Regions from separate parts of the Neobacillus sp. MER 74 genome, predicted to be linked through region 2. Evidence: a T-box and tRNA genes for the amino acid it is inferred to sense, from the RefSeq annotation. Region 2 holds a T-box; the other holds one or more tRNA genes.
The links. The T-box of region 2 lies ahead of M3610_RS06130 (glycine--tRNA ligase). A T-box ahead of a tRNA ligase gene usually reads a tRNA of that ligase, here a tRNA-Gly.
Positions count from the first base shown of each region.

Region 1 (14,526 bases), on a different contig from region 2:
TAACAAACGCACCATTATTTTTAGCAAACTCAGCTACATCTATGGGCACAGGGTTCCTTCCAGAGGTTGATGCAACAATAACCACATCCTGAGGTTGAATTTTCACTCTAGTTAGAAATTGTTTTGCTAAGTCATTTTCCTTTTCTAATTGAGATGAACGAACAGCCCCCTTATGAAGCATTAAGTCCTCAATTAAAATAGGGTTAATAGGCACTAGTCCACCTGCACGGTAAAAAAGTTCTTCTCCAAGGATATGTGAATGTCCGCACCCAAAGACATGAACAATTCCATCGTTTTGGATACATTCTGCGATCTTTTTAGCAGCTGTTTTGAGGCCATCAGTTTCATCCTTTTCAACTAAGCTTAATAATTCGTGAAGCTTTTGAAAATAATGATTGAACACGTTAAATAACCTCCATTACTATGTCTTCAGCGTTTCATTTGGATCATAAATTTATAGCGATCTGCACGATAGACCGATTTAACAAATTCAACAGGGGTATTGTCCTTTAGAAAAGTATTTCTTTGGATTAACATAACTGGTGCACCCTTGCTAATCTTTAGTAAATCGGCTTCGTTTTGACTGGCAACAGATGATTCGATGATCTGTGAAGCACTATCAATTTTTAAGTCTAATTGCTCTTCAATGTATTTATACAGGGAATCATTTACAATTCCTTCTGTAAGTCCTTTAATAAGGTTTGCTGAAATATAGTTTGTTTCTAAAGCCATTGGGACATTATCTGCCAGACGAATTCTTTTGATTTCATATACAGGACCATGTTCAGAAATTAAAAGCTGCCCTGCTACTTGTCTTGTTGCAGGAATAATTTCAAAGTGAAGTAATTGGTTTCCAGGCACGAATCCTCTGGCCTTCATATCTTCTGTGAAGCTGGTTAATCCTTGAAGGGGCTGTTCAATTTTTCTTTCTGCAACAAAAGTACCTTTTCCTTGCAATCGATATAACAATCCTTCATTTACTAACTGTGTAAATGCCTGTCTTACTGTCATCCGGCTAATCTGATATTTTTCCGCATATTCTCTTTCTGGCGGGAGTGCATCACCAGGACGCAACTCACCATTTTCAATTAGTTCTTTAATATACTCTTCAATTTGGTAATAAATTGGAATCGGAGAATTCTTATTAATCATTTCCTCCAGCTGCATCCTTTCCTTATAACTGTCACGTTGTAACCTTTAAATCTGCTATTGCCGCTTTATCTGCAATAATTGTAACACACGGATGATTTTTCAACACAGATGCTGGAAAGTTTTCACTTATCTCCTCATTCAATAATCTAAAAAGTGCTTCACTTTTCTTCTCACCTGACACGAGAAGCAGAATTTCTTTACTTTTCATAATGGTGGAAATTCCCATTGTAATGGCTTTAGTTGGAACTTCTTCGATTTTATTAAAAAATCTTGCGTTTGCTTGAATAGTTGAAGAAGCTAACTCTACAATATGCGTTTTGGAAGCAAAAGAAGTTCCTGGTTCATTAAAGCCAATATGTCCATTACTGCCAATCCCAAGGATTTGCAAATCAATACCGCCATGCTGATTTATTAAATCCTCATATCGATGGCATTCCTCTTGAAAATCTGCAGCAATACCGCTTGGAACATTTGTCTTGGCTTTATTGATATCAATATAATCAAAAAGCTGGTTGTTCATAAAATACCGGTAGCTATTTTTATTTTCACCCGGGAGCCCTACGTATTCGTCTAAATTAAAAGTGGTTACCTTTTGATAAGTAGTCCCCTTTTTTTGATGGTCGTCGATTAAGCATTTATATGTCCCAACTGGAGTACCGCCTGTAGCCAAACCAAGTTTAATATTTGGATTCTGAATAACCTTTTTTATAATATATTCAGCTGCTTTATTACTCATTTGTTGATAATCTTTGACTTCAATAATTTTCATTTAGAATTTTCCTCCCTATTGTAAGCAAGAGCTCCCCTGCATAATGTCATATAAACTTCCATATTCTCATCTAAAATAACAATGTCCGCATCTTTTCCAACTGCAATACTGCCTTTTCGATCATAAAGGTTCAATTGTTTGGCTGGGTTCACTGATGCCATTTCAATTGCTTCCTTAAGTGAACAGTCCGCATATGATATAATATTTTTTACCGCCTGCCCCAATTTCAAAATACTTCCTGCAAGAGTTCCATCCTCAAGTTCTGCTTTTCCATCCTTTACAAAAACCTCTTGGCCGCCAAGATCATACTTCCCATTTTTCAAACATTTTGCTCGCATTGAATCAGTGATTAAAATCAATCCATCACTTCGTTTTTGCTTAAAGGCAAGTTTAACCATTTCTGGACGGCTATGCACCCCATCGACAATAATCTCAGCTTTTAATTCTTCTCTTAAAAAGGCCGCTCCCACAACTCCAGGTTCACGATGATGCAGCCCTCTCATTTGATTATAAAGATGAGTGACATGATTTGCTCCTGCTTCAATAGCTTCATTCACCTCGTCATAAGTAGCATCTGTATGACCAATCGATGCAATAATCCCCTTCTTCTTTAAATATCGGATCATCTCTAAACCATGCGGTCTTTCTGGAGCTAAAGTGACAAGTTTAATCGTCTCATTAGAGAGCTTTTGCCATTCTTCAAGTAAAGCAAGATCAGGATCAATTATATGTTGAATTGGCTGTGCCCCAGCCATTTTACTATTCACAAACGGTCCTTCTAGATGAATGCCGAGTATTTCAGATTTACCTGGATCGTGCTGTTCTTTAATGTAATTCCCGGCATTTATTAAGGCATTCTCAATTTGTTTCCCTTCCTGAGTCATTGTAGTAGCTAAAAAGCTAGTTGTACCTTCTTTAGGCAATGCTGCTGCCATTATGTCCAGTGCTTCCTTGGTTGCATCCATTGTGTCGGCACCGGCTGCACCGTGGATATGAACGTCGATAAAGCCAGGAACTGCACTAAACTGGGCAGGAAGTTCAATCACCTTATAGTTTTCCTTAGACAACAACTCAGATGATGAACCAATTTCAATGATTTTTTGATTCTTTATTTTAATATATCCATCTTCTATTATTTGTTCTTGTGAATAAACCCGTATACCCTTTAGCAAAATATGATTATCTTTTGGAATCATCTTTGATACTTCCTTTCAGGTTATATCTAAATCTTAGCATCACCATTATATAGTTGTCTATACCAATTTACTTTATAATAAAAATATGAATATAATACCATTTCAACCTAATATTGTTCTAACCCATAGGAATATGTTTGTTAATAAAATTTAGCCAATTGGTATAGACATCTATAAACGTTTAGTGTTATATTAAAAACGGAAAAGCGCTTACACCCGCAATATTATTTTTATGAATTATTTTATAGTTATTTTTTTAGATTCTATTAGGAGGTAATGTGATGAAGAAATATTTACAAAGAATTGGTCGTTCATTGATGTTACCTGTAGCTGTTTTACCGGCTGCAGCCATTTTGATGGGAATTGGTTATTGGATCGACCCTACGGGTTGGGGGGCGGATAGTCCTCTAGCGGCCTTCCTAATTAAAGCTGGTTCATCAATCATTGATAATATCCCCATCCTATTTGCTGTTGGGGTAGCACTTGGGATGGCGAAAGAGAAAGATGGTTCGTCAGCGTTAAGTGGTTTGGTTGCCTACTTAGTTGTGACAACCCTGCTTTCACCAGGCTCAGTGGCATTGCTCGAAGGGATTAAACCAGAAGAGGTAGATCCTGCATTTGTAAAGATTGGAAATGCTTTTGTTGGTATTCTTTCAGGTATTGTTGCTTCTTCGATGTACAATCGATTTAGCCATGTTAAATTACCGGATGCTTTAGCATTTTTCTCTGGTAAGCGCCTTGTTCCAATCATGACTGCTGTTTCTATGCTTGCTGTTTCTGCAGTACTATTCTTCTTATGGCCTGTTATCTTTACAGGACTTGTATCATTTGGTAAAGGCATTGCTCATTTAGGAGCTTTTGGCGCAGGTTTATATGGATTCTTTAACCGTTTATTGATCCCAACTGGTCTGCACCATGCCTTAAACTCTGTATTCTGGTTTGACGTAGCCGGAATTAATGATATCGGTAATTTCTGGGCTGGGAAGGGAACTAAAGGCGTTACTGGTATGTATCAAGCCGGATTCTTCCCTGTCATGATGTTTGGTTTACCAGCAGCAGCTTTAGCAATGTACCATACTGCGAAGGACAAGAAGAAAAAGGCAGTGGCTTCTTTAATGTTGGCAGCAGGTTTCGCTGCATTCTTTACAGGTGTAACAGAACCAATTGAGTTTGCCTTTATGTTTGTTGCTCCAATGCTATATTTCGTCCATGCAATATTAACAGGTATTTCCTTAGCCATTGCAGCTGCATTCCATTGGACGGCTGGATTTGGTTTTAGTGCTGGTCTAGTTGACTTTATTCTAAGTTCTAGATTACCTTTAGCAAACCATCCTTACATGTTAATGGTTCAAGGCTTAGTGTTTGCAGTAATCTATTATTTCTTATTCAGATTCATCATCACGAAATTCAACTTGATGACTCCTGGACGTGAAGAGGATGATGAAGAATCTTCTGAAATCAATATTTCAACAGGTGAAAGTAAATTTACTGTTATGGCCGCACAGATTTATGAAGGATTAGGTGGAGATGCCAATGTTACCTCTGTTGACAATTGTGTAACTCGTCTAAGAATGGAAGTAAAAGACATGAATGCAGTTGACCAACAAAAAATTAAATCGACTGGTGTACCAGGAATTAATATCGTTGGAAAGCAAAGCATTCAAGTAATTGTTGGAACGAATGTACAATTCGTAGCAGATGAAATTTTAAAACTTCGTAATAATCCAAATGCAATGAAAAAAATTGATACAACCAAAAATAATGCTTATACTGCAGTGGAATCTAATGAACTCACTCCACTATCAGAAAGAGATTTTGTTATGCCAATCGAAGGGGATATTATCCCGATTACCGAAGTGCCTGATCAAGTCTTCTCACAAAAAATGATGGGCGATGGGTTTGCAATCGTACCATCTAAGGGATCAGTAGTTTCCCCTGTTGACGGTGAAGTCATGAACGTATTTCCTACGAAACATGCGATTGGTATCAAATCAAAGCAAGGATATGAAATTCTCATCCATGTCGGCATGGACACTGTGAATTTAAAGGGCGAAGGTTTTACAGTGCTTATTAAAGAGGGAGAAAAGATTACAAAAGGACAGGAAATTCTAAAATTTGATTTAGATTTCATTAAAAAGTCAGCACCATCAACAATTACTCCTATTATCTTTACTAACTTAACAAAACTAAATGTAATAAAACAGGGTCACTCATCCCAAGGTCAAGACGGAATCCTATCAATTGAATAACAATAAAAACGACTGGTGCCTGACACCAGTCGTTTTTGTTAGGCAAATAATTTCGATTCCTCTGCTTGGAAAAAACTCTTCATCGCATGAAAGACATCTGCTTTTTGCTTAAGAATATAGTAGCGGAATTGATCATCTTTAATGTTCTTATAGGCGGACATTAATGTTGAGTGGCGGTTATATTGATTTACTTCACCATAGCCAAACATATTAGACACTTTCATTAATTCTTCAACTAGCTTTACGCAACGAGCATTGTCCGAAGTAAGATTATCACCGTCTGAAAAATGGAATGGATAGATGTTGAACTTACGTGGATTATATTTGGCATCAATGATTTCAAGTGCTTTCCGGTATGCGGACGAACAAATCGTTCCACCACTTTCCCCTTTTGAAAAGAAGTCTTCCTCTGAAACAACTTTAGCCTCCGTATGGTGGGCAATAAATTCAATTTCCACCGTTTCATATTTAGTTCTTAAAAATCGAGTCATCCAGAAGAAAAAGCTGCGCGCCATATACTTTTCCCAGATCCCCATCGAACCACTTGTATCCATCATGGCAATCACAACTGCTTTAGAATCTGGTTTAATTACTTCATTCCAGGTCTTAAATTTTAGATCGTCCTTGTAAATCGGGTGGAACGCTGGCTTTCCTGTCATCGCATTTCTTTTAAAAGCTGACATCATCGTCCGTTTCTTATCAATATTCCCCATCAGCCCTGTTTTGCGAATATCATTGAATTCAATGTTTTCAACTAGATGTTCTTGCTCTTCTTTTCTTTTCAAATTTGGAAGCTCCAATTGTTTAAATAATGCTTCCTCCAGCTCCATTAATGATACTTCCGCTTCAAAGTAATCTTCACCTGCTTGGTCCCCAGCTCCTTGGCCTTTTCCAGGTCCCTTCTGGCCGCTAGAACCATCACGTGCTACTACATCACCTACTTGACTGTCACCATCACCTTGGCCCACGTGTTTGTTTTTGTCATAATTATAACGGATTTTATATTCGTCCAATGAACGAATTGGAATTTTTACGACATCTCGACCGTTAGACATGATTATGCTTTCTTCAGTAATTAAGTCAGGAAGATTGTTTCGAATTGCCTCCTGCACTTTTTCCTGATGCCTTTGCTGGTCATCGTGGCCTTTACGGTGGAGGGACCAATCTTCTCTTGAAATGACAAATTGATGGTTGTTTGTTGACAATGTAAACCCCTCCTTATTAATTTAATAGGTTCCAAAATGCACACATTTTCATCCAATACATATGATAACGAGAGTGAAAAAATAAGATAAATATGGATTACTTTATCCTATGCAGAAATAAAGAATAATTTACAAATTATTTTGACAATTGTGCTTTCGCCTATGAATTTGGACAAAGTGTTAGAGTGAGAGCATTACAGATTTTATCGTGAATTTGAATAAGGAAAAAAATAGACTGACAGATTTCCTTCTGCCAGTCCCTACTATTTTAACCCCACCCTATTATCTATTTAATAGACTTCCTACATAACGAAGTAATTCATTCGCTGATTGTGAATTATAGCCATGTTCATCCACTAATCTTGCAACTACATTATTGATTTTCTTTAACTGCTGTTCATCAGGTGTTTTGGATGAAGTGGTAATTTTCACAACGTCTTTTAGATCAGCAAATAATTTCTTTTGAATGGCTTCACGGAGACGATCATGGGAATTATAATCGAATCGTTTCCCTTTTCTAGCAAAGGCTGAAATCCTAATGAGGACTTCCTCCCTAAAGGCCTTTTTCGCATTTTCAGAAATCCCAATTTGTTCTTCAATGGAGCGCATTAACTTCTCATCTGGATTGATCTCCTCGCCAGTGAGCGGATCACGCAGTTTCGATTTATTGCAATAGGCTTCCACATTATCAAGATAATTGTCCATTAAGGTTTTTGCTGATTCTTCATACGAATATACAAATGCCTTTTGGACTTCTTTCTTGGCAATATTATCATACTCTTTCCGGGCTAATGAAATATAATTCATATAACGTTCCCGTAACTCTGCGGTGATGGACGGATGCTGGTCGAGTCCATCTTTCAATGATCTTAATACATCAAGTGCGTTAATTGATGGTATTTCTTTACGAATGATTGTCGATGAAATTCTGTTAATTACGTAACGAGGGTCGATACCACTCATACCTTCATCAGGATATTCCTTCTTCAATTCATCCACATCGGCAGTATTAAAGCCTTCTACACTTTCCCCATCGTATAGGCGCATTTTCTTAAGTAAATCAATATCGCCTTTTTTCGGTTCCTTTAAACGAGTAAGAATAGTAAACATTGCAGCTACTTTTAATGTATGTGGTGCAATGTGAACATCAGAAACATCACTTTCATTGATCATTTTTTCATATATTCTTTCTTCTTGGGACACCTTTAAGTTATAAGGTATCGGCATAACAATAATCCTTGAATGTAATGCTTCATTCTTCTTATTGGAGATAAAGGATCGGTATTCCGTTTCATTCGTATGAGCAACGATCAACTCATCAGCACTAATGAGGGCAAAGCGGCCTGCTTTAAAATTCCCCTCCTGGGTGAGCGACAGTAAGTGCCACAAGAATTTTTCATCACACTTTAACATCTCCTGGAACTCCATCATTCCTCGGTTAGCCTTATTAAGTTCACCATCAAATCGATAGGCACGAGGATCTGATTCAGAACCATACTCCGCAATCGTTGAAAAATCAATACTACCTGTTAAATCGGCAATATCCTGTGATTTCGGATCGGATGGGCTGAATGTACCGATCCCTGTTCGCTTATCTTCAGAGAAGAAGATTCTTTCAACCAATACATCTTCGATCCTTCCACCATATTCCTGTTCAAGACGCATCATGTTCAGAGGTGAAAGATTACCTTCAATGCGGATGCCATACTCATCAAAAAAATCCTTCCGCAAATGATGTGGAATTAAATGAAGTGGGTCCTCATGCATCGGGCATCCTTTAATCGCAAAAACAGAGCCTCGATCCGTGAGGGAGTATGCTTCAAGTCCACGTTTTAGCATGGTAACAAGCGTGGATTTCCCGCCGCTTACAGGACCCATTAATAATAAAATACGTTTTCTTACATCTAGTCTTTTGGCTGCTGGATGGAAGTACTCTTCAACAAGCCTCTCAAGTGATTCCTCTAACCCAAATAATTGATTACTAAAGAATTCGTACTTCTTCGTCCCTTTTTCTTCAGTAATTCCTGCATCCTTAAGCATATTATAAACTCGTGAATGTGCCGACTGTGCAACCCATGGCTTCTCTCTCAACAATTGCAAATAATCTGCGAATGACCCTTCCCAACGTAACTTTTCTTCTTCCTCACGATACATCTCGATTTTTTTTAGAATATCCATAAGGCCCTCCCCCGTAGGTTTATCAGAGACGATTAATATACTCTATGCTGATAAGCTTTTGAACATGCGTAACCATTGTGGTTAGCGTCTATCTTTTTTGTAACAATAAAAAGAATCTTCCTCTTTTCATTTTTATAAGATAGGCTATAATAAAACTATATGTGAGACAAGATAGAAAAATGTATGACGAAGGAGGATTACATAATTATGAACACTTTCATCGTTTGTTTAGTAATGGTCGCATTTTTAGCGGCAATCTTCACATCAGGTTATAATGACAAACCAGGTTCAACCAAATAAAAGCTGCCAATTGGCAGCTTTTTTAGTGAAGATCCAGTTTATTTTTTTGAATAAATTCCTTCATATACATTCTACTCTTCCTATCAAGCATCCTTGCCATTTGTTCTGTCCAACGGTCTTTTCTTTTCCCGCCTGTCCGCTCTTCATAGTAATTAGAAATTAAGTTATCATAATTCTGCAGCTGGCTAATGTATGCCTCTGTATCTTGTTCATATTCGTCTTCATGATAAACATGTTCAAATGACAACCTCGGTTTTTTTTCATTTAGTTTAGTCGGAAAACCAACTGCTAGGCCAAACAAAGGAATAACCCGCACTGGTGTTTTTAAAATCTTTGCTACCTCATCTAAATTATTTCGAATTCCACCTATGTAACAAATTCCTAACCCCATCGATTCTGCGGCAATCACTGCATTTTGTGCGGCTAAAGATGCATCGATGAGGGCTACCATAAACTTTTCCGTGCTTTCAAGCGAAGGGGCTACATTTACCTGTTCATTCTCTCCAATAATGGTATGGCGGTATAAATCCGCACAAAAGACAAAAAAGTGGCCATTTTTTTCAACATATTCCTGATTACCTGCAATCTCTGCTAATTTTTTCTTTATTTCTTTGTCTTTCACACCTATTATAGAGTAAGCCTGAATAAAGCTGGACGTGGATGCAGATTGAGCACAAGTAACAATTGTTTTAATTTGTTCGTCTGTTAGTTGCTTGTCCTCAAATTGGCGAATAGAGCGGTGGTTTAATATTGTTTGGATTACTTCATTCATAACAATCTTCCTTTCCATTACACAAAAGGAGGCCCTTTAGGCCCCCTCGGATTATTGTAGATGCGCATAGTTTTGCTGTCTTAGCGCTTCATAGATAAGAATGGCGGCTGTATTGGACAGGTTTAGAGAACGAATATTTTCATTCATAGGAATCCTCAAGCTGACTTCTTTATTATTTTCAATGACATCTTTCGGTAGTCCTGTTGTTTCACGCCCAAAGATAAAATAATAATCTTTGCCTGAATGACTGTAATCAAAACTGCTAAAAGCCTTCTGCCCAAATTTTGTAATATAAAAAAATTCACCGCCTGCATTCTTCTCATAAAAATCATCAAGAGAATCATAGTAGAAGATATTAACGTGTTCCCAATAATCGAGTCCTGCTCTTTTTAACATTTTGTCATCCGTAGAAAAGCCTAACGGACGGATTAGGTGTAAATTTGTATCTGTCCCTGCACAAGTTCTTGCAATATTTCCTGTATTGGAAGGGATCTGCGGTTGAAATAAAACAACATTAATTGACATGGAAATCACCTCATGTAAAAACTCTACATGCAATTATACCATTATCATAGACCCTTTCAATAATTAAGCATCCTTAATCGATGATTGAAAAAAATCTGTACTTTATATTCGGGGTATAGGCAGATGAATCTTCATATGCCCAATACCTCATCCGACTATTATACGTATGGGCATTAACTAACGGCATACCATTTGCGTCCTTACCTGTCACAATCGTATTATGATTAAACCGTCCATCCCCTTCAAAATCGTAACAAATTATATCGCCCAATAATAATTGATCCGGACTGTTCACTTCCCTGGCCCGTAAACCTATTTTCGAATTAGCGAAGTATCCCTTTAGAGAGTGTGCCACTGCCCAACTATAGCTATAATTGCTCTTTTGGAGCCACCAGCCTGCTGCCCGATTAGGATAGCCTCTCATAGGTGCACCGCCACTATGAAGGCATTGTGATATAAAATTGGTGCAATCATTCTCAAACTTTTTATATGCAGGATTGTAGCTATTCCACCACCTTTCTGCATATTGCACAGCCTTTAATCTGTTATACTGATAGCTTAATCGTTCATCCTGATCCTTTACATCCAATTCTGTTGGAAACTGATAGGTTTCTTGCGCTCCATAAGGGCTGATTTCCTCGTCCATCACTAAAGCATTTTTATAAAACTTAGCTAATCTTTCTTCCACTTCTTCTTCCATATACAGTAATTCCTTTTGCTTGATTAAATATTGATAATGGGCTTGATATTTTACTGTTTGAAATTCATCTTCTTTATCTATTTCAATTATTTTACCGGAAGTTTTTACTTTTACAATTTCAGCGGATCTTTTTGCAAAGGTGCTTTGCTTCATATCAGCCTTTGGAAAAAATACTTTAGGAGTAGTTCCTTTATCGCTAACAAATTGATTTGCTCTTTTTTCAAATAACTCTTGTATCAAATGAAGCATATTCTTCACCCCTTTCATTCATACATATGATAGTCAGCAGAATTTAATCAAAAAAATGAGCGAACCATTTTAGTTCGCTCATTTTTACCTATAAAAATGTAGTCCTTTTTCAATTTCTGTTTGTACTTCAAGATTTGTTTCTTGTTCTTGTGCCTTTTTTAATGCAGATAATGCTGTCTCACCGCCAATTTTCCCAAGGGCCCAAGCAGCTGTTCCTCTTGAAACGGGATTACCCTCTTTCTCTAGAATGTCTACTAAATCTGGAATAGCTGATTCATCTTTAAAATGTGCCAGGGCAATAATGGCATTCCGTTGAATTGGCTTTTTCCCTCTCCAAGCACCAGAAACATTTCCGAATTTAGCTTTAAACTCTCGATTACTTAATTTTAGGATCGGCTTTAATAAAGGTTTCGCAATTTCAGGAAGTGGTTCTAGTTCCTCATGAAAATGATAGTTCTTCCCTTTGTTAACAGGACATGCAGTCTGGCATGAATCACAACCATAGATGCGATTACCAATTTTATCTCTATACTCATCTGGAATAAACGTTTTTGTTTGAGTTAAAAAAGAAATACAGCGCTGTGCATTAATCTGTCCACCTTGGACCAGGGCCCCTGTGGGACAAGCGTCCAAGCACTTTGTACAGGACCCGCATTGATCTTCTATTGGAGTATCAGGTTCAAAAGGTATACTTGTGATCATTTCGCCTAAATACACATACGACCCAAACTCCGGTGTAATAATGGCGCAGTTTTTCCCACTCCAACCAATTCCAGCACGTTCAGCTACAGCTCGATCTGAGAGCTCTCCAGTATCGACCATCGATTTTAACCTCGCATCAGGTACCTTTTTGATGATAAAATCCTCTAACTTTTTAAGACGATCATTAAGCACATGATGATAATCAAGCCCCCATGAGGCCCTGCTGAAAATCCCTCTCCGCTCACCCTTCTTACTTTCGACACGGTGATTCATCTTGGAAGGATAAGCAATCGCAATAGAAATGATCGAACGTGGTTCCTCTAGTAATAGTGAAGGATTCACTCGCTTCTCAATATCTGGTTCTTCAAATCCTGATTGGTAGTTAAGTAACTGCTGCCTTATTAGGCGATTTTTTAATTCAGAAAACATGTCCGCTGTTGTGAAACCAATTTTATCGATTCCTATTTCTTTACTATAGGCAATCAGTTCTTCTTTTAAATCCTTGACTTCCATTTGGCCCCTCCTTCCTTAGAAATGATTTATTAAAATATTGGTAGTTAAATTATTAGATGCACATCATTTTATGATAAACTATTTCCATTGATTTTTGGAGGTGGAATGGTTGGAAATTAATCTATCTGAGGAAGTAACCCAGCTAATACCTAGTTTTAAAGTGGGGGTAATTGAATATAAAAATATCAATGTCGGTGAGTCGCCGCAAATGATTAGAGGACGGCTTCAGCTCTTCCAAGAGTCTATTTTTTTTGATTTAGAAAATAAAAATGTTAGCGAACTCTCTGGCATTCAGGAATGGCGTTCGGTTTTTAAAAAGTATGGGAAAGACCCGAATCGATATCGTCCCTCAGTCGAAGCGTTATACAGAAGAGTTCAAAAACAAAATTATCTTTCATCTATTCAAAGTGCAATTGATATAAATAATTTTTTCTCCTTACAATATCAAGTACCTATTGGAATATACGATCAGGATAATTTAAATGGACCCGTGAACATTCGATTGGGAACGGAGGGAGAAGAGTATACTGGGTTGAATGGACGAAAAAACTCTTTGCATCGCCTGATTGTATCATCAGATAATCTGGGGCCCTTTGGAAGTCCCTTCGTCGATTCTGATAGAGCACCAGTAACGTTAGCGACCAAAAATGCCCTGCAGATAATCTATTTGCAGCCGTCAACCAATGTTGAAAACTCGAGGAGACTAACAGAGTCATTGATGAACATGTTTACTCAAATACATGGAGGAGAAGCAACCTTCCAATTAGTCAGGTGTCCATAGGACATCTTTTTTCTTTATATAAAAAAACGCAATTCATCGTTCTCTTATGTAACGATAAACTGCGTTAGTTAATATGTATGGAGCGGGTGATGGGAATCGAACCCACTACATCAGCTTGGAAGGCTGAGGTTTTACCAGTAAACTACACCCGCATTTTTAACAGTTGATGAATCATTTATATCAGCAACTGACCCTTATTATATTACACACTATTTTTACTATAGTCAAGGGGAAAATGCAGATTTTGTCGAAAAAGATTACAAAGGGGGGTGCGGATATTCACGTCCCTCACAATGGCCGAAGAACGGACATATCTATTCGTTACCGTTGACTGCATTTTTCTTTAATCAAGGGAACGATTAGGGTCTATAACCTTAATCAAAAAAAGTTGCCCATAATTATATGAGCAACTTTTTTTAAAACCATTTGATACCGGTGATCGGGGTCGAACCGATACTCCTCACGGAACACGATTTTGAGTCGTGCGCGTCTGCCAATTCCGCCACACCGGCGCGTAATAAAATGTTTTGATAAAGCAATGCCGAGGACCGGAATCGAACCGGTACGGTAGTCACCTACCGCAGGATTTTAAGTCCTGTGCGTCTGCCAGTTCCGCCACCCCGGCGAAATCTAATTACCTAGTCTTATATATACTTGGCAAATATTATGGAGGCGGCAACCGGATTCGAACCGGTGGTAAAGGTTTTGCAGACCTCTGCCTTACCACTTGGCTATGCCGCCATAAATATTGGAGCGGAAGACGGGATTCGAACCCGCGACCCCCACCTTGGCAAGGTGGTGTTCTACCACTGAACTACTTCCGCAAATTGGCTGGGCTAGCTGGATTTGAACCAACGCATGTCGCAGTCAAAGTGCGATGCCTTACCGCTTGGCTATAGCCCAATGTTTACTAATTTTGAATTTTAATATAATGGGGCGACTGATGGGAATCGAACCCACGAATGTCGGAACCACAATCCGATGCGTTAACCACTTCGCCACAATCGCCACAGTATAATTGGCAGGGGTAGTAGGAATCGAACCCACACCAAAGGTTTTGGAGACCTTCGTTCTACCTTTAAACTATACCCCTATAAATGGTGGAGGGGGACGGATTCGAACCGCCGAACCCGGAGGGAGCGGATTTACAGTCCGCCGCGTTTAGCCACTTCGCTACCCCTCCACATACTATTCATAACACTCGCATCTAGTGCAAGCAAAAAAACTAAAGGTGG
Region 1 covers NZ_JAMAUV010000001.1:817,316-831,841, forward strand. The annotation lists gene M3610_RS04030 (SIS domain-containing protein) at 1-403, opposite strand, end outside; gene M3610_RS04035 (GntR family transcriptional regulator) at 430-1,152, opposite strand; gene nagB (glucosamine-6-phosphate deaminase) at 1,184-1,921, opposite strand; gene nagA (N-acetylglucosamine-6-phosphate deacetylase) at 1,918-3,117, opposite strand; partial or broken gene nagE (N-acetylglucosamine-specific PTS transporter subunit IIBC) at 3,399-4,835, shown strand; gene M3610_RS04055 (PTS sugar transporter subunit IIA) at 4,938-5,366, shown strand; gene yhbH (sporulation protein YhbH) at 5,405-6,571, opposite strand; gene M3610_RS04065 (PrkA family serine protein kinase) at 6,854-8,749, opposite strand; gene nfsA (oxygen-insensitive NADPH nitroreductase) at 9,072-9,821, opposite strand; gene trmL (tRNA (uridine(34)/cytosine(34)/5-carboxymethylaminomethyluridine(34)-2'-O)-methyltransferase TrmL) at 9,873-10,346, opposite strand; gene M3610_RS04080 (amidase domain-containing protein) at 10,420-11,295, opposite strand; gene queG (tRNA epoxyqueuosine(34) reductase QueG) at 11,380-12,510, opposite strand; gene M3610_RS04090 (B3/B4 domain-containing protein) at 12,620-13,291, shown strand; tRNA gene M3610_RS04095 (tRNA-Gly) at 13,370-13,443, opposite strand; tRNA gene M3610_RS04100 (tRNA-Leu) at 13,722-13,803, opposite strand; tRNA gene M3610_RS04105 (tRNA-Leu) at 13,831-13,916, opposite strand; tRNA gene M3610_RS04110 (tRNA-Cys) at 13,959-14,032, opposite strand; tRNA gene M3610_RS04115 (tRNA-Gly) at 14,041-14,115, opposite strand; tRNA gene M3610_RS04120 (tRNA-Gln) at 14,120-14,194, opposite strand; tRNA gene M3610_RS04125 (tRNA-His) at 14,224-14,299, opposite strand; tRNA gene M3610_RS04130 (tRNA-Trp) at 14,311-14,384, opposite strand; tRNA gene M3610_RS04135 (tRNA-Tyr) at 14,390-14,474, opposite strand; tRNA gene M3610_RS04140 (tRNA-Phe) at 14,524-14,526, opposite strand, start outside.
Region 1: it has a tRNA-Gly gene. The T-box ahead of M3610_RS06130 (glycine--tRNA ligase) is inferred to sense a tRNA for this amino acid. The anticodon was not compared.

Region 2 (14,526 bases):
TGTCTTTTTGAGAATAGATTCTGGGACAATCGTCTCAATCCTCACTTCCTCCACTTCTTCTAAACGGCCTGTTTCACCAAGAAATGGAGTCGTATTTTCTCCTGGTAAGAATCGTCCCGTACCACTTCCGGAAAATGAACAATGGCTGTAGTTCCCAATAAATCCTGCACCTGCATTTCCAAGAACCTTCCTGAGATCCTCTGCATGACTGACTGGAACAAAAACAACTAATTTCTTAAGATTAGTTTCGAATGTAGGTACTAGAACCTCTGTACTTTCCAGCTCTAGTGCTTCTGCAAGCAGATCATTTACCCCGCCTGTTGCTATGTCAAGATTCGTATGCGCTGCGTAAACAGCAATATCGTGTTTCAATAATTTTTCAATGATTTTCCCCTGAACGGATTCCGTTAATAAATTCTTAAGGGGACGATAAATAATCGGATGATGAGCGATAATGAGTTGGACATCTTTTGCAATCGCCTCATCGATAACATTTTCAAGGACATCGAGTGCAATCATGATTCGCTCTACTTTTTTATTTAAACGACCGACTTGTAATCCAATCTTATCACCCTCCATCGCCAATCCTTTTGGTGAAAACTGTTCAAACAATTGAATGACTTCATGACCATTAGGAATTTTCATCCATTAAAACCTCCTTTACAAGCTGAATTTTGCCAATAATTTCTTGCTTTTTATCTTCCGTTTCAGGAGATTGTGCTGCATTTTCTAGTGCCTTATATATACGTTTCCAGTTATTCAGTTCTGCCGTCCATTTTTTCTTAAAAGTCTCATCCAGTTCTTCAACAAGGAAAGGTCCAACTAATAGCCCTAAATCTTGATTTTTATTATACGGCTTATACGGGTCGCCCTTTTCTCCGATTAATATTTCGTATATTTTCCCATCTTCTTCAAGTATTTCTTCCGCAATAAGCTCCCAATGATTTTCTATAAACCATTGCCTAATGGAAATAGCATTAATATTGGGCTGTAAGACAAGGCGCTTGACTGAGGTTAACTTTTCTTTACCATTCTCTAAAATACTCGCAATTAAAGCCCCGCCCATACCAGCGATAGTAATACAATCGACTTCTCCATCTTCAATAACCTCTAGACCATCACCCATTCGCACCGAAATGATATCCGTCAATCCTTCTGCTAATACATTTCTTTCAGCTAATTGAAATGGACCTACTGCAACTTCACCTGCAATTCCAAATGATATCCCTTTGTTTTTCGCTAGGAAACAAGGTAAATATGCATGGTCTGAGCCAATATCAGCAACCCTCGCCCCACTTGGGACATATTTGGCAACCGCTGCTAACCTAGCTGATAATTTATCTGTATTCAATCATACCACCACTTTAATAAAAATTATTAAATCCAAAACATTGAACTTTGAGAATTGTCCAGCTCCAGTGCCTAGGGGCTCGGGGTCGTAAGCCAATCCGTCAAGAAGGTTAAAGAACAACCTTCTCGCCGGCTCGTCTTATGCCCGTCGCCCCTGATCAAGGCCCTTCCGCTTTTCGTTTTAGTATAAAAAAAGTCCTTTACAGATGCAAAGGACCTTTTTTACTTATTTTATTGTTGCTAACCAGTCTGCCATTGCAGCTGCTTGTTCTTCTGGAACAAGTCCTGCTGGCATACCTGTACCCTTACCTTTTGTTACAAAGGTCATAATTTCTTCTTTAGAATACTTGCTGCCTACACCTTTAAGTGATGGTCCTACAACCCCTTGGTACTGATCGCCATGACAACCAATACAAGATTGCTTGTAAATGTCCTCAGGCTTTGATGCGGCAACCTCAGTTTTCTCAGTGCCTTCTCCTTTATCCTTCGCAATTTCTTTACTATCACCAAGACCTTTGAAAGACAAAATTAGCATCAGCACAATTCCAAAAGCCATGATAAGAACGTAAGGAATAACCGGATTTCGCTTCATGATATTACCTCCCTTATGTACGAACGTCAGTAAATATGAAAATAGTCTGCAAACAACTACTATTTTACTCGAAAAAGAACAGAAGGAAAAGCCCTAAACTTATTTTATCACTATAATCTTCATAAAAAAAAGAAAACAGGCTAAATTTGTAAAATTTTCTAATTTAGCCTGTTCTAAATTTCACTCTTTTATCTTATTAACATCCAATTAACCTTGAAATGACCATTCTTTGGACCTCTGAAGTACCTTCGCCAATTTCAAGCAGCTTTGCATCTCTCATCATTCGCTCCACATGATATTCTTTCATATAACCATAACCGCCATGAATTTGAACAGCTTGGTCAGTCACTTCCATGCAAATTTCTGATGCATAGAGTTTACACATTGCTGACTCCTTTGAAAATGGTCTTCCCTGATCCTTTAACCAGGCTGCCTTATACACCATATTCCGGGCCAATTCGATCTTCATGGCCATATCAGCAAGCTTAAACTGTATAGCTTGGAAAGAGGAAATAGACTTCCCAAACTGTCTCCTTTCCTTTGCATAGGCTAAAGCTTTTTCATAAGCCCCCTGAGCAATTCCTACAGCCATCGCACCAATTCCTATACGACCACCGTCTAACGTTATTAAAAACTGTTTAAAACCCTCTCCACGCTTGCCTAAAAGGTTCTCAACAGGCACTCGTACATCCTCTAACACTAATTCGGTTGTATTTGATGAATGCAGGCCCATTTTCTCATAGTTATCAATAATAGAGAATCCATCTGTACTAGTTGGAACAATAATTGCACTTATTTCTTTTTTTCCGTCCTTTTCTCCTGTAATGGCCGTTAACGAAAGGTGCTTCGCATAACTAGCATTTGTAATAAAACATTTATTTCCGTTTATGACAAACATACCGTCTTCTTCACGTGCAGATGTTCTAGTCCCGCCAGCATCAGATCCAGCGTTAGGCTCTGTAAGCCCAAACGCACCAAATGATTCCCCAGTACAAATCGGAGTTAGATATTTTAACTTTTGCTCCTTGGTGCCAAATAAATTTAGTGGTGCCCCTCCTAAAGAAATATGAGCAGAATAGGTAATCCCTGTCGAGCCGCATGCTCGGCTTAGCTCTTCGGTTACAATCGCAAAGCTGACTGTATCTGCTCCTCCCCCGCCGAATTCCTCAGGAAAAGGCAGTCCCATAATGCCCATTCCAGCTAATTTTTTAAATATTTCTACTGGAAATTGTTTATTTCGGTCGCGCTCAATCGCACTTGGTGCGACTTCCTCTTCCGCAAATTGACGCATTGTTCTCTTTATCATTTCCTGCTCAGAAGTTAAGTCAAAATTCATGTTCATCCCCCTTATCAAAAACCAAATGAATGCGCTTTCTTTACTATTATAAGAGGAATTATCTTTATTTCACAATACTTAAAAATTTTAAAAAATATTCTATTATATGGATATAATAAAAATTCAATCAATGATAACGGATAACTAAAATATTTCACTATTCTGTTAATGGAAAACAAATTCTATCTCTTTTTTACAAAAGTAAAAGATAAAAAACCATGTCAGGAAATTCTCATGTCTATTTGCAAAATGAGAGACAATTCAGTAAAATGGATTCAAATACAGAAAGTGCTTACATTTCCATTTATGATATTACGTATGCTTGGCAAAAAAATAGCCTACTTCAAATGATGAAGTAAACTATTTATTAATGAATTTTATTCTAAGAAATCTTTTAATCGCTTACTGCGGCTAGGATGGCGTAATTTCCTTAATGCCTTAGCTTCAATTTGACGGATACGTTCCCGTGTAACACCGAAGACTTTACCAACCTCTTCAAGTGTACGAGTTCGGCCATCATCCAGTCCAAAACGCAGGCGGAGGACATTTTCTTCTCTGTCAGTAAGTGTATCTAGGACATCTTCCAACTGCTCTTTTAATAATTCATAAGCAGCATGTTCTGAAGGAGAGGTTGCATCTTGGTCCTCAATAAAATCACCTAGATGGGAATCATCTTCTTCACCAATTGGTGTTTCAAGTGATACAGGCTCTTGGGCGATTTTCAAAATTTCTCTAACCTTATCAGGTGTGAGATCCATATCTTCACCAATTTCTTCTGGTGTTGGTTCACGGCCAAGATCCTGAAGTAACTGACGCTGAACACGGATTAATTTATTAATCGTTTCAACCATATGCACAGGAATACGAATCGTCCTCGCTTGGTCAGCAATTGCACGTGTAATCGCTTGGCGAATCCACCAGGTTGCATAAGTACTGAATTTAAAACCTTTTTGATAATCAAATTTTTCAACGGCCTTAATTAATCCCATATTTCCTTCTTGGATTAAATCAAGGAACAACATTCCGCGGCCCACATAACGCTTGGCAATACTTACTACCAGCCTTAGGTTTGCCTCTGCAAGGCGTCGCTTGGCTTCTTCATCACCTTGTTCAATACGGAGAGCCAATTTTTTTTCTTCATCAGCGGAAAGCAGGTCAACCCGGCCGATTTCTTTTAGATACATACGAACCGGATCATTAATCTTAACTCCAGGAGGAACGCTAAGATCGTTTAAATCAAATTCATCATCATCACCTTTTGCCAATTGCTTAGGATTTGGATCTTCCTCTTCACTATCGCCAACCAGTTCAATACCTTGGTCACCGAGGAACTCAAAAAATTCTTCCATTTGGTGAGAATCTAATTCATAGTTAGCCAATTTCTCAGCAATATCATCATAGGCAAGGACGCCGGTTTTCTTCCCCAGTACCGTTAACTGGTCTTTCACTTGTTCAAAAGTGAATTCATTTTCCACTTCTTTTGAACGGGCTGATTTTTCAGCAGCCATATGTCCCACTCCTTCCAGAATCAAAGACAGTAAAAATGGAATCTATAGAGATTTACGCAATTGAAGAATTTCCATTGCAATTGCAGCAGCTTTACTAAAATCACTTTGCCGCTCTGCTTCTTTTTGTTCCACTTCTTTTTCTTTTATCTTTAACAATTTTTGATAATTCAACACCTGTTTGATATAATCACTTAATTCATGATTTGTTAACTCATCGTTAATGGGCATCATTTCAATGTTTGCAACCATTCGTCTGAGATTATCATCTTGAATATAGGACAAAAACGCACTTGAATCAGACTGGAAATGTTCTTCATAAAATGCTAACAGATAGGTTATTATTGCCTGATGTTCATCAATATTAAACGTATTACCCTGTAACAAATCCTGCACCTTATAAGCCACATCTCGATCCTTTAACATGTGAGCAATTAATCGTCTCTCTGCTGTATAATGCTTTGGCTTAAGTTTGCTATCTTGCTTTGGGACTAAAATAGGCTTATTTGCAGGTTGCTTACTTCCAGTTGATTTTCTTTTTTCTGCGAAGAATATCTCCTTTTGCTGCTGTTTTAAAGCATCAAGTGAGAGTGAGAATTCAGCGGCAAGTTGACGTAAATAGTGATCCCTTTCAACTGCTTTATTCAAAGTGCTAATTTCCTTTATTAACACTTCGATATATGCAAGTCTATCTCCTTCAATTTGCAGATTTTTCCCCCTGCGAAAGTAAAGAAATTTGAACGCCATCCACGTTAGACTTGCACTAATAACCTCATTTCGGAATTTTTCGGGACCATTCTTTTTAATATATTCATCTGGGTCCATTCCATCTGGCATCATCGCAACCTTTACTTGAAATCCACCATTACTAAGATGGTTTCCAGCACGATAGGCTGCCTCAATTCCGGGTTTATCAGAATCGTAGCAAATGGTTACGGATTGGACATTTTGCCGTAAGAGGGCTATATGTTCATCTGTCAAGGAAGTCCCCATCGTGGCTATACCATTTTCCACACCAGCGCGATTTGCAGAAATAACATCAGCAAATCCCTCAAATAAAACAGCAAATTGCGATTTTTTTAAACTTGGCTTCGCATTATGGTAATTGTATAAAATTTTACTTTTATTAAAGATTGGCGTTTCAGGACTATTTAAATATTTGGGCTCGTCGGCCCCAAGTGTTCTTCCTGAAAAAGCAATCGTATTGCCGTTTCGGTCAAAAATCGGAAACATAATCCGATCCCTAAATCGATCGAAATAAGTCCCATCTCTTTCACGTTTGATAATTAATCCGGCTTTCTCCATCCATTCAGGCGGAAAATCTCTTTTTGAAAGAAACTTAAAAACATAATCCCATGAATTTAAAGAATACCCAATTTGAAACTTATCTATTGATTCTCGAGTGAATCCCCTCTGAAGCAAATATTCCAAAGCATGTTGACCTTCTTTTGTATTTACTAGCAAATGATGGTAAAATTTCTGTAACAGCTCATGAGCACCTAAAAATGCTTGGTGCTCTTCCGAAAACTTTTTCTCACCATATCCGCCAGACAAATTGATTTCAAGGTCTATATTAGCCTTTGCAGCTAGTTTTATGGCTGCTTCTTGGAAGGAGATCCCTTCTAGCTCCATTAGAAATGAAAAGACATTACCACCAGCGCCGCAACCAAAGCAATGGAAAATTTGTTTATCAATAGATACAGAAAATGACGGGGTGCTTTCTCCATGGAATGGACATAATCCGAAGTAATTTCGCCCCTGCTTTTTCAGTTGAACATAATCGCTGATTACTTCGACAATATCAACAGACTGACGAATTTGATTAATCTTTTCTTCGGCAATACGTTCTGCCATGTAAAACAACTCCATTTGGTCTATCAGGTATTCGGCAGGCACCCTCTTAATTCCTGCAAAATTCGACAAAATTTTTGGAATTTAATTCTGTCTTAAATTTTTCACGCTCTTCTGTTTGAAAAAGTTTTGGTTCCTTTCCATAAATCCCCCTTTTTCTTGCTTGTGCACATCAACATATTTCCAGTTTGTATATGTAGAGTTTTCTTCTTTCATATGATGAACGTAGAAAGCAGCAAAAAGAATATGAGGACTAAACACCAACACTATTTCGACAATCTCCGTTTAATCCGGGCATGAATCTACACCGGCATAAATAGTCGAATTGCCGTTTACATAAGTATTAATTCTACATTACTCCGCATATTCCTTCTTTAAGAAATAACTTTTGCAAAAGGAGTTATGTCGAATTCTTTTTAGGGGGTCCCCTTGACATCTAACAATAAATAGTTTATTCGTTCATAAGCAAGTCTAAACCTAAAAAGATATATTTTTATCACAATTTTTTATTATAGTACATTTATTATCATTTTACCATAACTTTTTATCATTATTATTCCACTTTCTATCAGTAGAAAACACATAATCAAATGATTATGTGCTAGACTCTCCCTTTATGAAAATAATTTAAGATAACATTTGCCGTTTCTTCAACCGCTTTATTGGTAACATCAATAACTGGGCAATTTATTTTCTGTACTACTTTCTCAAAAAAGATTAATTCCGCTTTAATCCTGTCGAGCGTAGCATAACTTGCCTTATCATTTAAGCCTAAAGAAATTAACCGTTCCCGTCTGATATGGTTTAACTTTTCAGGACTTATTTTCAAACCAAAACATTTCTCGATTGGAACTCTATAGAGTTCTTCTGGCGGATCCACTTCTGGTACAAGCGGGACATTTGCTACCTTTAATCTTTTATGAGCTAAGTACTGTGAAAGTGGTGTTTTTGAAGTCCTTGAAACCCCTATTAATACAATATCTGCTTTTAATATTCCTCTCGGGTCACGACCATCATCATATTTAACGGCAAATTCGATTGCTTCGACTTTTTTAAAATAATCTTCATCCAATTTTCGAACAAGTCCTGGTTCACATAAAGGTGTTTTTCCACTAAACTGTTGAATCTGATCCATAATTGGACCAATTAGATCGACAGCTAAAATCCCTTCCTGTTCAGTTCTATTCTTAATATATGTACGCATATCAGGTTTGACCAGCGTAAATGCAACCATTGCTTTATCTAATAAAACCAGTGAAAGAACTTCATCAATATGTTCCTTATCTTCCACATATGGGAATCGTTTTAATATCATTCCTGAGCCATTGAATTGGCTTATTGCTGCTTTTGTAACTAATTCAGCTGTTTCCCCCACTGAATCGGATACGACATAAATAATTGGCGAACTCATTCTCCCTCAACAACCCCTTAACATATTATCTTTGTTACTCATCACCCAGTGCGACGAACGCTTTGGTAATACTTGTTTTGGTTATTCTTCCGATAACCTCAAATCCATTTTCTGTTTTCCGAACCACTGGAAGTGCATCGATCTGTTTTTCAATTAATTTCTTAGCGATATCAATTAATAAATCTTCTCGTTCACACATAGTGATATTAGGCATTCTTGTCATAATAATATTAACAGGAATGGTGGTTAGTTCTTGCTTCCCTATACTAGCACGGAGCAAATCCTTTCTGGATAATACTCCAACAAGAATGGTGTTTTGATCTACTACAAATAAGGTTCCCACATCTTCCAGGAACATCGTACAGATGGCATCATAAACGGAAATATTTTCATTCACCACAACAGGGATAGACTGATATTCCTTCACGTATATTTTTTGTAAATTTTCGGTTAAAAGCTGTGTCCCTGATTTTCCAGTATAAAAATAACCGACACGGGGCCTTGCATCTAAATAACCTGCCATCGTCAGAATGGCAAGATCCGGTCTAAGCGTCGCCCTAGTCAAGCTTAGTTGCTCTGCAATATGTTCCCCTGTGATAGGCCCGTTTTCTTTTACAATTTGCAAAATATGTTCTTGCCGTTTGGTTAGTTCGATTGTTCACACCACCTTAGTTTCCCATTTAGAAAGGTTTTTATCTCAAGATACTTACTTTATTAGAAATATTATATACTATTGAATCTATTAAGAAAACTCGCCAATTGGCGAGTTTCCTCTTAAAACATCATCTTTTCTTGCAAGAAGCTAACTAGTTCATGTATCGAGATACGCTTTTGCTCCATTGTATCACGGTCACGAACTGTAACCATACTATCTTCTTTAGAGTCGAAGTCATAGGTAATACAAAACGGAGTACCAATTTCATCATGCCGACGATAGCGTTTTCCAATCGATCCTGATTCGTCATAATCAACTGAAAAATGTTTAGCCAGAGTCGCGAATACTTCACGTGCTTCTTCTGACAATTTCTTTGATAACGGAAGAACCGCTGCCTTATATGGAGCTAATGCAGGGTGGAAATGCATGACCGTTCTAGAAGTACCATCTTCAAGCTGTTCTTCATCATAAGCATCAATTAAGAATGCTAAAGTAACACGGTCTGCTCCTAAAGATGGTTCAATACAATAAGGAACAAACTTTTCATTTGTTTCTGGATCAAGGTAATGGAAGTCCTCACCAGAATACTCCATATGCTGCTTCAAATCATAGTCTGTTCTTGAAGCAACCCCCCAAAGTTCGCCCCAGCCAAACGGAAACTTAAATTCAAAATCAGTTGTAGCATTACTGTAATGAGACAATTCGTCCTCAGAGTGATCGCGAAGTCTTAAATTTTCCTTTGTAAGGCCTAATGACATTAACCATTGTTCAGCAAATTGCTTCCAATAATCAAACCATTTCAACTCCTCACCAGGCTTACAGAAAAATTCAAGTTCCATTTGTTCAAACTCTCTTGTTCGGAAAGTGAAATTACCCGGAGTAATTTCATTTCTGAAACTCTTCCCAATTTGAGCAATACCAAATGGCATTTTCTTTCTCATCGTCCGCTGGACATTTTTAAAATTAACGAAGATACCTTGGGCTGTTTCAGGACGAAGAAAAATTTCATTTGTACTTGATTCTGTTACTCCTTGGAAAGTTTTAAACATTAAGTTGAACTGGCGAATTCCAGTAAAGTCATGACTGCCGCAATCTGGACAAGCGATATTGTGTTCCTTCACCAATTCTTCCATTTTTTCAAATGGTAAGCCATCGACAATCATTTCAATGCCTTTTTCATCGAGAGCATTTTCAATTAATTTATCGGCACGATGACGTGCTTTACAATTTTTACAATCTATCATCGGATCATTGAAGTTCCCAATATGGCCAGATGCTTCCCAAGTACGCGGGTTCATTAAAATACTCGCATCTAAACCGACATTATATGGTGACTCTTGGACGAATTTTTTCCACCATGCCTGCTTAATATTATTTTTAAATTCAACACCTAACGGACCGTAATCCCAAGTATTGGCAAGACCTCCGTAGATCTCTGAACCAGGAAAAATAAATCCTCTGTGTTTGGCATGTGAAACGATTTGTTCCATTGTTACATTCATAGAAATTGCTCCTTTAAAATAAATTTGATTCAAACAAAAAAACTCCCGTTCCTATGCTAGATTAGCATAGGGACGAGAGTTACCCGCGGTTCCACCCTAATTGCTGCTAAGAAGCAGCCTCTTTTATCGTGTTAATAAACACAAATATTGCTCAGGAACGCCTTCGTTAGTTCTCTATACCCTAGCTTACACTATCCTAGGTTCGCTTTTATAGAGGATGACTAAGTACTCTTCTCCATCACTGCAATTATTTTATTAATGAAAATAATAGCGAAAACTCCAAACATTGTCAACTAGGCGATTATAAGAGATTGCGAAATTTATCCATGGAATTTAGAAACTTCTTGGATTTAAGGTGCAAACCAGAATACTCTTCATAATAGGCAGTAATAACCTTCTTAAGTTCAGCTTTTGTTTCTTCTTTAACAGAAATATTCCCTAATCTTGAAAGATCAAAATAATAAAATACCCTTAATAATTTAACCGCAGCAGCGGATAGTTTAAGATGATACGGATCTTTTTCTAGACATCGATGACAGAGAAACCCGCCTTCACGAATCGAAAAAGAAAAATGTCCGTCTGTACTGCCGCAAACGGAACATTGATTTAAGATTGGGTTCAAACCCATCACATTTAACATTTTCATCTCGTAAATATTCATGAGGATATCTGGGTCATAACCTTCATTTAAGTAATTTAATGTTTGAAAAAGCAACTCAAAATGAAAAGGATTTGGTTTCTTTTCATCCGTGCACTTATCCGTTAATTCGACAATATAACTAGCATAAGCAGTTAAAAAAATGTCTTCACCAATCGACCGTAATGATGTAGCCGTTTCTCCCTGCTGCAGGCTGCCTAAACCAGACCCTCTTGCAATTAGAAAATAACCATGTGTAAAAAGCTGTGTGATGGAGGAAAGGCGGCTGTTAGGCTTTTTTGCACCACGAGCCATGACTCCAACCTTTCCCCATTCCCTAGTATATATTGTTACAATTTTATTTGTTTCACTATAATCAGTTGTTCTAATAACAATGCCTTCACACTTCTGAAGCATTATTGTCACCTTCTAAAGTAGCACGAAGACAAACTTATGAAACGGGAAAATCGATTTGTGCTAGCTCATCATTCAGATTTCCGGGTATTTCCTGGTTTTCCTTCTCTAGTTCTTTAATGAGAAGATATGTGTCAATATTACCTGTTTGGAGGAATACTTTCCACGTAAAATCCATCATCGAAAACCCCACCTTTCATATTTAGACTAGCTGTTATTCGGTCCCAAACCTTACAATTATCATAGCCTGCCAGCGCAAAAATCATAAGACGAAATATTTGTTAATGTTGTCCATGCATAATTTGAAATAAACAGTAATACTTTAGTTAGGGTTAATTAATATTCATCTTCGTTAAAACCATAATCTCGAAGCTGGGACATCTTATTACGCCAGTCTTTTTGAACTTTTACCCATAACTCTAAATACACCTTAGACCCTAGAAGATTTTCTATATCTGCCCGTGCACGCTTCCCAATTTCTTTTAACATACTTCCTTGCTTTCCAATTATGATTCCTTTTTGGGAATCACGTTCAACAATTACGGTTGCCATGACATCGATCATGTCCTTACCCTCTCGTCGCTCCATTTTGTCAAGAACAACAGCAAGTGAGTGTGGAATTTCTTCTCTTGTTAAGTGAAGGGCTTTCTCCCTGATAAGCTCTGTAATAATAAAACGTTCCGGGTGATCTGTCACTTGGTCTGCTGGATAGTATTGTGGTCCCTCTGGCAAGAAAGACTTAATCTGCTCGAGCAATCTTTCGACATTATTACCTTCAAGCGCTGAGATGGGGACAATTTCTTTAAATGGATATTTTTCTTGATATGATTCAATAATTGGCAATAATTTATCTGGATGAACTTGATCAATTTTATTAATGACAAGAAAAATTGGCGTATTAACGGTTTGAAACTTTTCAAGGATAAATTCTTCGCCACGGCCAAACCCTTCTTCGGCATTCACCATAAACAAAATCAAGTCTACTTCTTTAAGCGTATTCACTGCTACCTTCATCATAAAATCGCCTAATTTGTGCTTTGGTTTATGAATTCCTGGCGTATCAATAAAGATCATCTGTGCATCATTTACTGTTAACACGCCTTGGATTTTGTTACGAGTGGTTTGCGCTTTATCACTCATGATCGCAATTTTTTGGCCAATCACCCGATTTAGAAACGTGGATTTCCCGACATTAGGCCGGCCAATTATAGAAATAAAACCTGACTTATAACCTTTGCTGGAGTTCTCATTATTTAACATGGAGATCCTCCGATGTTACAGTAACACATACTGTTGCTTCTTCAATTAGGTGTTCGATATTCACTCGTGTTCTTCCCTTCCAGCAGATGTCTGCTGTTCCTTTATTTTACCTCAAAATCCATTGAAAATCATTACATATAGATGAAAAAAATTAAAAAATTAGAATTTTCTCATAAATTAGCGAGTCCACTTTTTTTTCGCTGTAGAGTCATTTTACCGAATTCATTATTCGATTTCAAATTTCGTCGAACCCCCTATTCTAACTATCTAAAATAACTCTAGAATATAAGGTAAAAAGATCACAATCCCAATGACAAATGAAAGAACGGCATATACAAAGACGGCGCCAGCCGCCAAATCTTTCGCCTGTTTTGCCAAGGAATGATATTCTCCTGTAACGAGATCTACTACTCTTTCGATAGCTGTATTCACTATTTCCAACGCAAACATTCCTCCAATTGCCATAAGGATGAATAACCATTCAAATTTAGTAATTGAAAAATAAAAAGAAATAAGTAAAACAACAATCGAACTAAAAAAATGGAAGCGCATATTCCTCTCGCCCCTCAGGGCAGTTGCAATCCCCGCAAATGCAAACGAAAATGACCTTAACAACCCATACTGTGCCGATTTAGCGTTTGAGTCCATATTCGTCTAAAATATCCTTCTGCAATGTAAACATTTCTTTCTCCTCTTCTGCCGTCATGTGATCATAACCCAGGAGATGCAAGAATCCATGTACAGCTAGAAAACCAAGTTCACGTATAAAAGAATGCCCATATTCTTCTGCCTGCTCGATTGCTTTTGGAACAGAGATAATGATATCACCCAAAACCCTAGGCATATCGGCTCCTACAAATTCCACTTCACCTTCCCCTAGTTCTTCCATCGCAAACGAGATAACATCTGTTGGCTTGTCTTTATCCCGGTATTCTCGATTTATTTCTTGAATTCTTTCGTTTGAAACAAATGTGACAGAAACCTCACTATGCTCTTCCACATCCTGTTTTTTTGCGGCAAAGTTAATTACCCGTTCGATTTCAAGCATTTGTTCTTCTGTAAGTGTTTCAGTTTCATCAATACAATCAATTAGTAATGTCATGCTTGCTTCACCTTCTTTATCATTTCTGGATACTCAATTCTGGAGTGAAAAATCCCTTTTAAAGTTTCACATAACGCTTCAGAAACCGTTTCAATTTCTCTCATAGTGAGATCACATTCGTTTAATTGTCCATCTTGAAGACGATCCGCAACAATTTTCTTAACTAGTGACTCAATTAATTCAGGCGTAGGCTGGGATAAAGAGCGAACAGCCGCTTCCACACTATCAGCAATCCCAACTACTGCAGACTCTTTTGTTTGTGCCTTAGGTCCAGGATATCGATAATCTGCTTCCTTAACTTCAGTATCAGCTTGAGCTGCTTTGTGGTAAAAGAATTTTAGCAAGGTAGTTCCATGATGCTGCTCGGCAATATCAATAATTTCCTTGGGCATATTGTATTTTTTCAAAATAGAAGATCCATCTGTTACATGTGCGATAATAATATTCGCGCTTTTATCTGGCGGGAGGCGATCATGTGGATTCTCAAGATGCATCTGATTTTCAATATAAAAATTCGGGCGCTTTGTTTTTCCAATATCATGATAATAACTTCCTACTCTCGCTAAAAGACCATTCGCTCCAATTGCTTCACAAGCAGATTCCGCTAAATTAGCGACCATCACACTATGATGATATGTACCTGGTGCTTCCATTAAAATTTTTCTAAGCAATGGATGGTTGGGATTAGAAAGTTCGATTAGCCTCATCGTTGATAAGATTCCGAAACTCGCCTCAAAAAAAGGAAGGAGTCCAATCGTTAGTACCGCTGAACCTATTCCTGAAACAAGGGCTGTAATTAGATAATATCCATACTCAATTCCAGTAAATTGCCCATTCGGCAAATACATTAACGCTAAGATAGTTAACAGGTTTACGAGTGCGGCAAAGGAGCCTGCCTGAAAGATTTTCGA
Region 2 covers NZ_JAMAUV010000002.1:337,829-352,354, forward strand. The annotation lists gene M3610_RS06090 (Nif3-like dinuclear metal center hexameric protein) at 1-645, opposite strand, end outside; gene M3610_RS06095 (tRNA (adenine(22)-N(1))-methyltransferase) at 632-1,351, opposite strand; gene cccA (cytochrome c550) at 1,577-1,942, opposite strand; gene M3610_RS06105 (acyl-CoA dehydrogenase family protein) at 2,139-3,278, opposite strand; gene rpoD (RNA polymerase sigma factor RpoD) at 3,656-4,786, opposite strand; gene dnaG (DNA primase) at 4,829-6,637, opposite strand; gene M3610_RS06120 (pyruvate, water dikinase regulatory protein) at 7,236-8,045, opposite strand; gene ccpN (transcriptional regulator CcpN) at 8,080-8,700, opposite strand; gene M3610_RS06130 (glycine--tRNA ligase) at 8,820-10,202, opposite strand; T-box leader at 10,268-10,453, opposite strand; gene recO (DNA repair protein RecO) at 10,504-11,256, opposite strand; gene M3610_RS06140 (YqzL family protein) at 11,291-11,434, opposite strand; gene era (GTPase Era) at 11,590-12,513, opposite strand; gene M3610_RS06150 (diacylglycerol kinase family protein) at 12,781-13,161, opposite strand; gene ybeY (rRNA maturation RNase YbeY) at 13,145-13,615, opposite strand; gene M3610_RS06160 (HD family phosphohydrolase) at 13,612-14,526, opposite strand, start outside.